DNA from 2 places in the Streptomyces sp. NPDC015242 genome. Region 1 is predicted to be linked to the other one. Evidence: riboswitches for the same ligand, from Rfam matches in the RefSeq annotation. Region 1 holds a riboswitch; the other holds the start of a gene.
The links. Region 1 has a riboswitch for cobalamin ahead of ACF07N_RS23740 (energy-coupling factor ABC transporter permease). Riboswitches for the same ligand answer to the same signal wherever they lie in the genome.
Positions count from the first base shown of each region.

Region 2: another riboswitch for cobalamin. It lies ahead of ACF07N_RS18055 ((2Fe-2S) ferredoxin domain-containing protein); the one in region 1 lies ahead of ACF07N_RS23740 (energy-coupling factor ABC transporter permease).

Region 1 is NZ_JBIBUF010000007.1:191,761-195,842, reverse strand. Features, by position in the region: gene ACF07N_RS23745 (serine/threonine-protein kinase) at 1-1,400, shown strand, start outside; cobalamin riboswitch at 1,479-1,664, shown strand; gene ACF07N_RS23740 (energy-coupling factor ABC transporter permease) at 1,694-2,395, shown strand; gene ACF07N_RS23735 (energy-coupling factor ABC transporter substrate-binding protein) at 2,392-2,760, shown strand; gene cbiQ (cobalt ECF transporter T component CbiQ) at 2,767-3,516, shown strand; gene ACF07N_RS23725 (ATP-binding cassette domain-containing protein) at 3,513-4,082, shown strand, end outside.
Region 2 is NZ_JBIBUF010000005.1:43,671-47,752, forward strand. Features, by position in the region: gene ACF07N_RS18050 (iron ABC transporter permease) at 1-1,956, shown strand, start outside; gene ACF07N_RS18055 ((2Fe-2S) ferredoxin domain-containing protein) at 1,964-2,362, opposite strand; cobalamin riboswitch at 2,425-2,550, opposite strand; gene ACF07N_RS18060 (IucA/IucC family protein) at 2,576-4,082, opposite strand, start outside.

The sequences.
Region 1 (4,082 bases):
GGCTGGATGTTGAGATCGGGCGCGGTGGAATGGGAGAGGTCTGGCGGGCGTACGACGAGACGCTCGCCAGAGCGGTGGCCGTCAAGCTGCTGCTCCCCCAGGACACCGACGCCACGGCGGCCTCCCGGTTCCGCCTGGAGGCCCAGACCGCCGGGCGTCTCAACCACCCGAACCTGGTCGGCGTGCTCGACTTCGGCGAGTACGACAACCGGCTGTACCTGGTGATGGAGCTGGTCGAGGGCGACAGTCTCGCGGGGGTGCTGGCCGCGTCGGGCGCGCTGCCCGCCGGGCGGGTGGCCGATCTCGCAGCCCAGGCCGCCGCGGGGCTCGCCGCGGCGCACGCGCAGGGCATCGTCCACCGGGACATCAAGCCCGCCAACCTCCTGCTGGACGTCCACGGCACCCTGAAGATCGGTGACTTCGGCATCGCCCGCTTCCTCGACGACCCCGGCGCGGCGCTCACCGCCACCGGGCAGATCGTCGGCACCGGCCTGTACCTCGCGCCCGAACGTGCCCTCGGGCAGCCCGCGGGACCGGCCTCCGACATGTACTCCCTGGGGTGCGTGCTCTACCAGTTGCTCAGCGGACGCCCACCGTTCCAGGCGGACACCGCCGTGGCCCTCCTCCACCAGCACCTCGACGCCGCGCCCGTGCCGCCCCGCGAGCTGGGGGTCGCCGGTCTGCCGCCGGCGTTCGAGAACTACCTGCTCGGACTGCTCGCCAAGCATCCCGAGGACCGTCCGTCGGCCCAGCAAGCCGCCGAGTGGTTCGCCGGCGGCGCCTGGCAGGGGCGGCCCCAGCCGCTGCCGGAGGCCGCACCACCGGCGCCGGCCCCGGTACCGGCCACGCGGCCCGCGGCCCACGCGGCGGCCGGGACAGGCACCGCGGCCACCTACGCGCTGCCGACGGGCTCGCGCACCGCGCCGGGCGGGCGGGCGCGCCGCTCCGCGCCCCGGGGCGGCTCCGGCGGCCGGTCGCGTCTGGCCGTCACGGCCGCCGCGGCGGCGCTGTTCCTCGCCGCGATGTACCTCGGCATGGTGTGGTTCTCGCCCGACGACACGGCGACGAAGGGCACCGAGCCCGACGCCTCACCGTCGGCGAGCAGCCCGGCCGCCCCCTCGGACCCGGAATCCGGGGCGTCCGCCGACCCGCTCGGGACCACGGAGCGGACCGGCGGCACGTCGGCCGGCGGCACGTCGGCCGTGGGCACGGTGGCCGATGTCACCCCGTCCGCCGAGGCACCCGCCACCCCGCCTCCCGCCGGACCGTCGCCCGGCCCGTCGGCCCCGGCGGAGGCGCCGGCCGGTGGCGGCCCGGACCACGCGGACCAGCGGGAACAGCAGCCTCCCCAGGTCCCGGTGGGCGACGGGGAGGACGACGACGGCGAGGGCGAGGACTGAGCGGCCCTGCGCCGGTGTGCGAGCGGGCGCCCCCTCGCGCGCCCCCTGGGGCGGCTTGTCATCGCCCTTATCGCGGCCTTATTGTCACCACGCCTTGGTGAACGGGAAATCCGGTGTGATGCCGGTGCGGCCCTCGCCACTGTGAATCGGGAAGTCCGGCTCCGGCCCTCGCGGGCAGCCACTGGGTCCTCGTGACCCGGGAAGGCGGAGTTCGGGCGGTGGTACCCGTCAGCCAGGAGACCGGCCAAGGCGCGTCAACCATCCACGAGGTGCTGGAGAGGGTCTGCAGAGCCATGCACATTGCCGAGGGTTTCCTTCCTCCGGCGCACGCGGCCGCCTGGGGCGTCGCGTCGGCGCCGTTCGTCGTCCACGGAGTCCGGTCACTCACCCGTGAGGTGCGCGAGCACCCCGAGAGCACCCTGCTCCTCGGGGCCTCCGGGGCCTTCACGTTCGTTCTGTCGGCCCTGAAACTGCCGTCGGTCACCGGCAGTTGCTCCCACCCCACGGGCACGGGCCTGGGGGCCATCCTGTTCCGGCCGCCGGTCATGGCGGTGCTGGGCACCATCACCCTGCTGTTCCAGGCGCTGCTGCTGGCGCACGGCGGTCTCACCACGCTCGGCGCCAACGTCTTCTCCATGGCGATCGCCGGTCCCTGGGCCGGCTACGCCGTCTACCGGCTGCTGCGCCGGTACGACGTGCCGCTGATGGTGACGGTGTTCTGCGGGGCGTTCGTCGCCGACCTGTCCACCTACTGCGTCACCAGCGTGCAGCTGGCGCTCGCCTTCCCCGACCCGGGCAGCGGGTTCCTCGGCGCGCTCGGCAAGTTCGGGTCCATCTTCGCCGTCACCCAGATCCCGCTCGCGGTGAGCGAGGGGCTGCTGACGGTCCTCGTGATGCGGCTGCTGGTGCAGTCCAGCAAGGGGGAACTGACCCGGCTGGGCGTGCTGCTGACCGCCAAGGGCGCCCGTGCCGGAACCGGGGCGGTGGCCCGATGAAGAAGAGCACGAGGATCAACCTCCTGCTGCTGCTCGCCGTGGCCGTCCTCGCCGTGCTGCCGCTCGCGCTGGGGCTCGGCGACCACAAGGAGGAGCCGTTCACGGGCGCCGACGGTGAGGCCGAGACCGCGATCACCGAGATCGAGCCGGACTACGAGCCGTGGTTCTCGCCGCTGTACGAACCGCCGTCCGGGGAGATCGAGTCGGCCCTGTTCTCCCTCCAGGCGGCGCTCGGCGCCGGGGTCCTCGCCTACTACTTCGGCCTGCGCCGCGGGCGGCGGCAGGGTGAGCGGCGCGCGCTGGAGCGGGAGTCCGGGAGCACGCCGGCCGGTGCGGCCGGGACGTCCGCCGACGGTCGGGACTGAGCCCGGGTGCTGCCGATCGACGCGGCGGCGCACAGCAGTCGCTGGCGCCGCCGCCACCCCGTGGACAAGGCCGTGCTCGGGTTCGGCCTCACCGTGCTCGCGATCTCGCTGCCGCCCTGGCCGGGCGCGGCCCTGGTGCTGGTGGCGGCCCTGGCGCTGCTGCTCGGCCCGGCCGGTGTGCCGGGCCGGCGGCTGTGGCGGGCCTACCGGGTGCCGCTGGGCTTCTGTGCGACCGGGGCGCTGACGCTGCTGATCCAGGTCGGCGGGCCGGACGGTGCCGTCTCCCTCGCCGGTGACGGGCCGGTGCGGGCCGGGGAGTTGCTGCTGCGTACCTCGGCGGCGTCGCTGGGCGTGCTGTTGTTCGCCTTCACCACGCCCCTGTCCGACCTGCTGCCCCGTCTGGTCCGGGCCGGGGTGCCGGCGCCGGTGGTCGACGTGGCGCTCGTGACGTACCGCATGAGTTTCCTGCTGCTGGACTCCGTGCGCCGTGTCCGCGAGGCGCAGGCCGCGCGCCTCGGCCACACCAGCCGGGCCGCGGAGTGGCGTTCCCTGGCCGGTCTGGGCGCCACCGCGTTCGTCCGGGCCTTCGACCGGGCCTCGCGCCTGCAGGCCGGACTGGCCGGACGCGGCTACGACGGCACGCTGCGGGTCCTGGTGCCCGAGGCACGGGTCTCCGCCCGCTTCACGGCGGCCAGTTGCGCCCTGCTCGTGGCACTGGCCGCCCTCGCCCTGATCCTGGAAAGGCCGCTGACATGAGCGAGCCCGCCCTCGTCGCCCTGCGGGGCGCGTCCTTCGGCTACGAGGACGGCCCGGCCGTGCTCAGCGGCCTCGACTTCGACATCCGCGAGGGGCGCGCGCTGGCGCTGCTCGGCCGCAACGGCAGCGGCAAGACGACCCTGATGCGCCTTCTCAGCGGTGGACTGCGCCCGGACGAGGGGCGGCTGACGGTCGACGGCCGGCCGGTGACGTACGACCGCAAGGGCCTGACCCGGCTGCGGACGACCGTGCAGCTGGTGGTGCAGGACCCGGACGACCAGTTGTTCGCGGCCTCCGTCGAGCAGGACGTGTCGTTCGGGCCGCTCAACCTCGGCCTGGACCACGCGCAGGTGCGGGAGCGGGTGGCGGAGGCGCTCGCCGCGCTCGGCATCGCCGCCCTGGCCGACCGGCCCACCCATCTGCTCTCCTACGGGCAGCGCAAGCGCACGGCCATCGCGGGCGCGGTCGCCATGCGGCCCCGGGTCCTGATCCTGGACGAGCCGACGGCCGGGCTCGACCCCGACGGCCAGGAACGGCTCCTCACCACGCTCGGCGCGCTGCGGGCC
Region 2 (4,082 bases), on a different contig from region 1:
ATCACCCAGGGCACCGCCGCCGTCGGGCCGGCGCAGGTTTTCAAGGCCCTGACCGGGCAGGCCGATCCGGCCGACGCGTCCGTGGTGATCGCCTCACGGCTGCCGCGGATGACCGCGGGCGTCCTGGTCGGCGTCGTCCTCGGCATCGCGGGCGCCGTGCTCCAGGCCGTCAGCCGCAACGTGCTCGCCTCGCCCGACACCCTCGCGGTGAACGCCGGCTCGTACCTGGCGCTCGGGCTGGCCGGCGCGACCGGCGTCTCCCTGCCGCTGCTCGCCTCCTCGGGCGTGGCCTTCGCGGGCGGGCTGCTGGCCGCGGCCGTGGTGCTCGCCCTGTCCGGCCTCGGCACGGGCACCGTACGGCTGGTCCTGGCCGGCACCGCGCTCGCGCTGGGCCTGAACTCCCTGACGGAAGGGCTCCTGCTGCTGTTCCCGCAGCAGACGGAGGGCCTCTACCAGTGGAACCAGGGCAGCATCGGCCAGAACGGCTTCGACGGCGTCCTGCAGATGCTGCCCGTCGCCCTCGTGGGGCTCGCCGGGCTGCTGCTGGTCGCCCGGCGGGTCGACGCGCTCGCCCTCGGCGACGACGCGGCGCGCGGCCTCGGCGTCCCGGTGCACGCCACCCGGGTCACGGTGGTGGTGCTCGCGGCGCTGCTGTCCGCGGCGGCCGTCACGCTCGCCGGGCCGCTCGGCTACGTCGGGCTCTGCGCGCCCGCCCTGGTCCGGCCGCTCGCCCGCCGGTTCCGCGGCTTCACCCGCGCGCGGGCGGCGCTGCCCGCGGCCGGGCTGGCCGGGGCCGCGTTGGTGCTCGGCTCCGACGTGCTGCTGCGGGCCCTGATCCCCGCCGACACCGCCGTCGGCGTGCCCACCGGCATCGTCACCAGCCTGGTCGGCGCCGTGTTCCTGGTGGCGACGGCGCTGCGGCTGCGGGACACGGCCGGGGTGGAGCCACCGGACCGGCTGCGCATCCCCGGCCGCACGGCGTACCTGGCCACGGCGGCCGCCCTGGCCGCCGTCGTCGTCGGCGCCGCCCTCGCCGGTGTGCTGCTGGGCGACAGCAAGCTCCTGCTCGGGGACGTCGCCAACTGGGCGCAGGGGCGGGCCGGCCGGACCGTCTCCTTCGTCCTGGACACCCGGGTGCCGCGGGTGCTCGCCGCGCTGTGCGCGGGCGCCGCCCTCGCGCTGGCCGGCACGCTGGTGCAGGCCGTGACCCGCAATCCGCTGGCGGAACCCGGGGTGCTGGGGGTCTCGGGCGGCGCCGCGCTGGGTGCCGTGCTGCTCGTGACCACCGTGCCCGCCGCCGGCTCCTGGGGCGTCGCCTCGGCGGCGTTCGCCGGAGCGGCGCTGGCCTCCGCCCTCGTGTTCGGGCTCGCCGCCCGGGGCGGCTACCAGCAGAGCCGGCTGGTCCTCGTCGGCATCGGCGTGGCGGCCGGATCGACGGCCCTGATCAGCCTGCTCATCGTGCTCACCGACCCGTTCAACGCCACGAAGGCGCTGACCTGGCTGTCCGGTTCGACGTACGGGCGGACCACGGCGGACGTCGTGCCCGTCGCGCTCGTGCTGGCCCTGGGCCTGGCCGTCGCGGTCGCCCGGCGCACCGAGCTGGACCTCGTCTCGCTGGACGGGGACACCCCGCGCCTGCTCGGACTGGGGCTGCCCCGGGCCCGGCTCGGCTTCCTGGTGGTGGGCGTGCTGCTGGCGGCGACCGCCGTGGCCTCGGCCGGCACCATCGGCTTCGTCGGTCTCGTCGCGCCGCACGCGGCCCGGGCCCTGGTGGGCCGGCGGCACGTGCGGGTGGTGCCGGTCGCCGTGCTGCTCGGCGCCGCGCTCGTCTGCACGGCCGATCTCGTCGGCCGTACGGTGATCGCCCCGGCCCAGCTGGGCGCCGGTCTGATGACGGCCGTGATCGGCACCCCGTACTTCCTGTGGCTGCTGATCCGCGGCCGCCGGGCGGCCTGAGCCGGTGTCAGGGGCGGTCCCCGTCCCGCCGCGCCCGGGGGCTGAAGACGTACAGTCCGAGGATGTCCGGCAGCGGGGCCACGCCCGGGCCGCCGGCCCGGACCCAGGAGACGACGTCCTCGGTGGCGGCCGGGTCGTTGAGCAGACCGAGCCAGACGGGCCGGGCTCCCGCGGCCCGGCCCGCGGCCGAGGGCTGCACGACGACCACGTTGGCCTGGTCGCAGACGTCCAGGCAGTCGGAGATCCGCACGGGTGCCGCCGCGCGCAGGCGCTCGGTCTGGGCCGCGTGGTCGACGCCGGTCACCTTGGGGCTGCCGCAGCAGCAGTCCCGGCAGACGACGACACGGCACGGCGGGGATCCGCCCGGGGTCTCGTCCAGGGGGTCGCCGGCCGGCGTCGCGGGCATGCCGCACCTGCCCTCTCTCCGGGGAGATCCGCCCCGGTGGTCCGTGGAGGAGGCGACCGCGTGAGTCTCCTGGCTCTCGGGTCGCCGCAGGTCCCGGCCTTCCCACCCGCGCGCGGGCAGTGGCCTGTCGGGACCGGCTCGCCGATCACAGTGGCGGGACCGCGCCGGATTCACACCGGCTTCCTCGTCCGCCGTCGCCTTCGTCGCCGGTCATCATTCCACGGGGCCGTGACCCGGCCGGGACCGCCTGAGCGGGTTCGGCAGCGGCAGGTAGCGGGCGTCGGCGCCGTCCGCTCCCGTCCAGCGCAGCAGCAGGTTCGTCTTGGCGGGCAGCGTCGGGGAGGCGAGCAGGGCCGGGATCTCCGGCAGGTCGTGCCGGGCGAGTTCGCGGCGGGCGGCGGGCCAGGGGTCGAACCCGGGCCGGCGCTCGGCGAGGGCCCCGGCGATCTCGGTGAGGTGGTTGACGACCAGGCAGTACACCAGCCGCTCCCAGCCGGCGGCGCGCCCCACGTCCGGCAGCAGTTTCACGCCCTCGGCGTCCCGGTACAGCACCTGCACCGGCATGCCGTCGGCGTCCACGGCGACGAGCGTGTTCTGCAGATGGGCCTCGACGACCACGCCGTGCCCCGCGAAGGCCGCCAGGACCGGGGGCACGGCGTGCGCGAGGTACGCCTCCCACCAGGCCTCCGGGTCGGTGACGCGGTCGAGCGGGTTGCCGTCGAAGCCCTCGACGAGCCCCGCGGCGAGCAGCGGGGTCGCCCCGGGCACGAGGCGGCCGGCGAAGCCGTCGCGGACCAGGACGGCCAGGGCCTCGAAGGCGAAGTCCGCGGTGCGGTACCCGCGGTCGGCGAGCCAGCCGGGCGGGCCGTCGCAGGCGGCGAGGGCCGCGCCCGTGGCCGTGTCGGTCCGGCGCAGGGCGAGCAGGTCGTGGCGCCACAGCCGGCGGATGTCGTTGGTGATGCGCACGTCCAGGCTGAACTTCAGGAACAGGTCCCGCCCGGGGGCGTAGACGGTGCGGATCGCGGCCGTCGGCCAGGTGTCGAAGGCCGTGGTGCCGAGCCGGAGCAGTCTGCCGTCCGCGAAGGCGGGGGCCAGCTCACGGGCGGCCAGGCCGAGCTGCCAGGGGTGGGCCGGGAGCAGCCGGTAGCCGGGCGGGGCTGTGCCGAGGGCGTCGAGGGCGGAGGTGTCGCCGTCCTCGGCGACGGTGTCCTCGCGCACCCCGAGCAGCACCAGCGGGAAGCGGGCGTACGCCTCGGGCGCGTACGGCAGCCAGGACGCGGCGGGGCCGCCGCCGCGGGCCTTGGGGGCCGGGTGGTGGGTGTGGCCGGTGAGCAGGCACTGCTCGGACCGCTGGTAGAGGTCCGCGGGCGGCGCCGCCCCGGCCCGGGCGGCCAGGAGCGCGGCCACGACGTCCCGGCTGTCCCTCATCTCGGCGGGCAGGTCGGGGTTGGCCAGCCCGGTGCGCCGGCGCAGTTCCCCGGCGACCAGGTCGACGAGTGCGGTGTGGCCGAGGCGCTGCCAGGCGCCCGCCACCTCGACCTCGGGCTCGGCGGGCCGCCGGGTTCCGCGCACGCGCAGCAGGCGGTCGCCGCCGGGCAGGTGGTGGACGCGGTGGGCGCCCTCCTCGCGCACCGGCCGGGCGACCTCGCGCAGCAGGCAGTTGAGCAGGGGCACGGCGGCGTACGCGTCGGCGAGAGCGGCGATGGCCGGGTCGTCACCG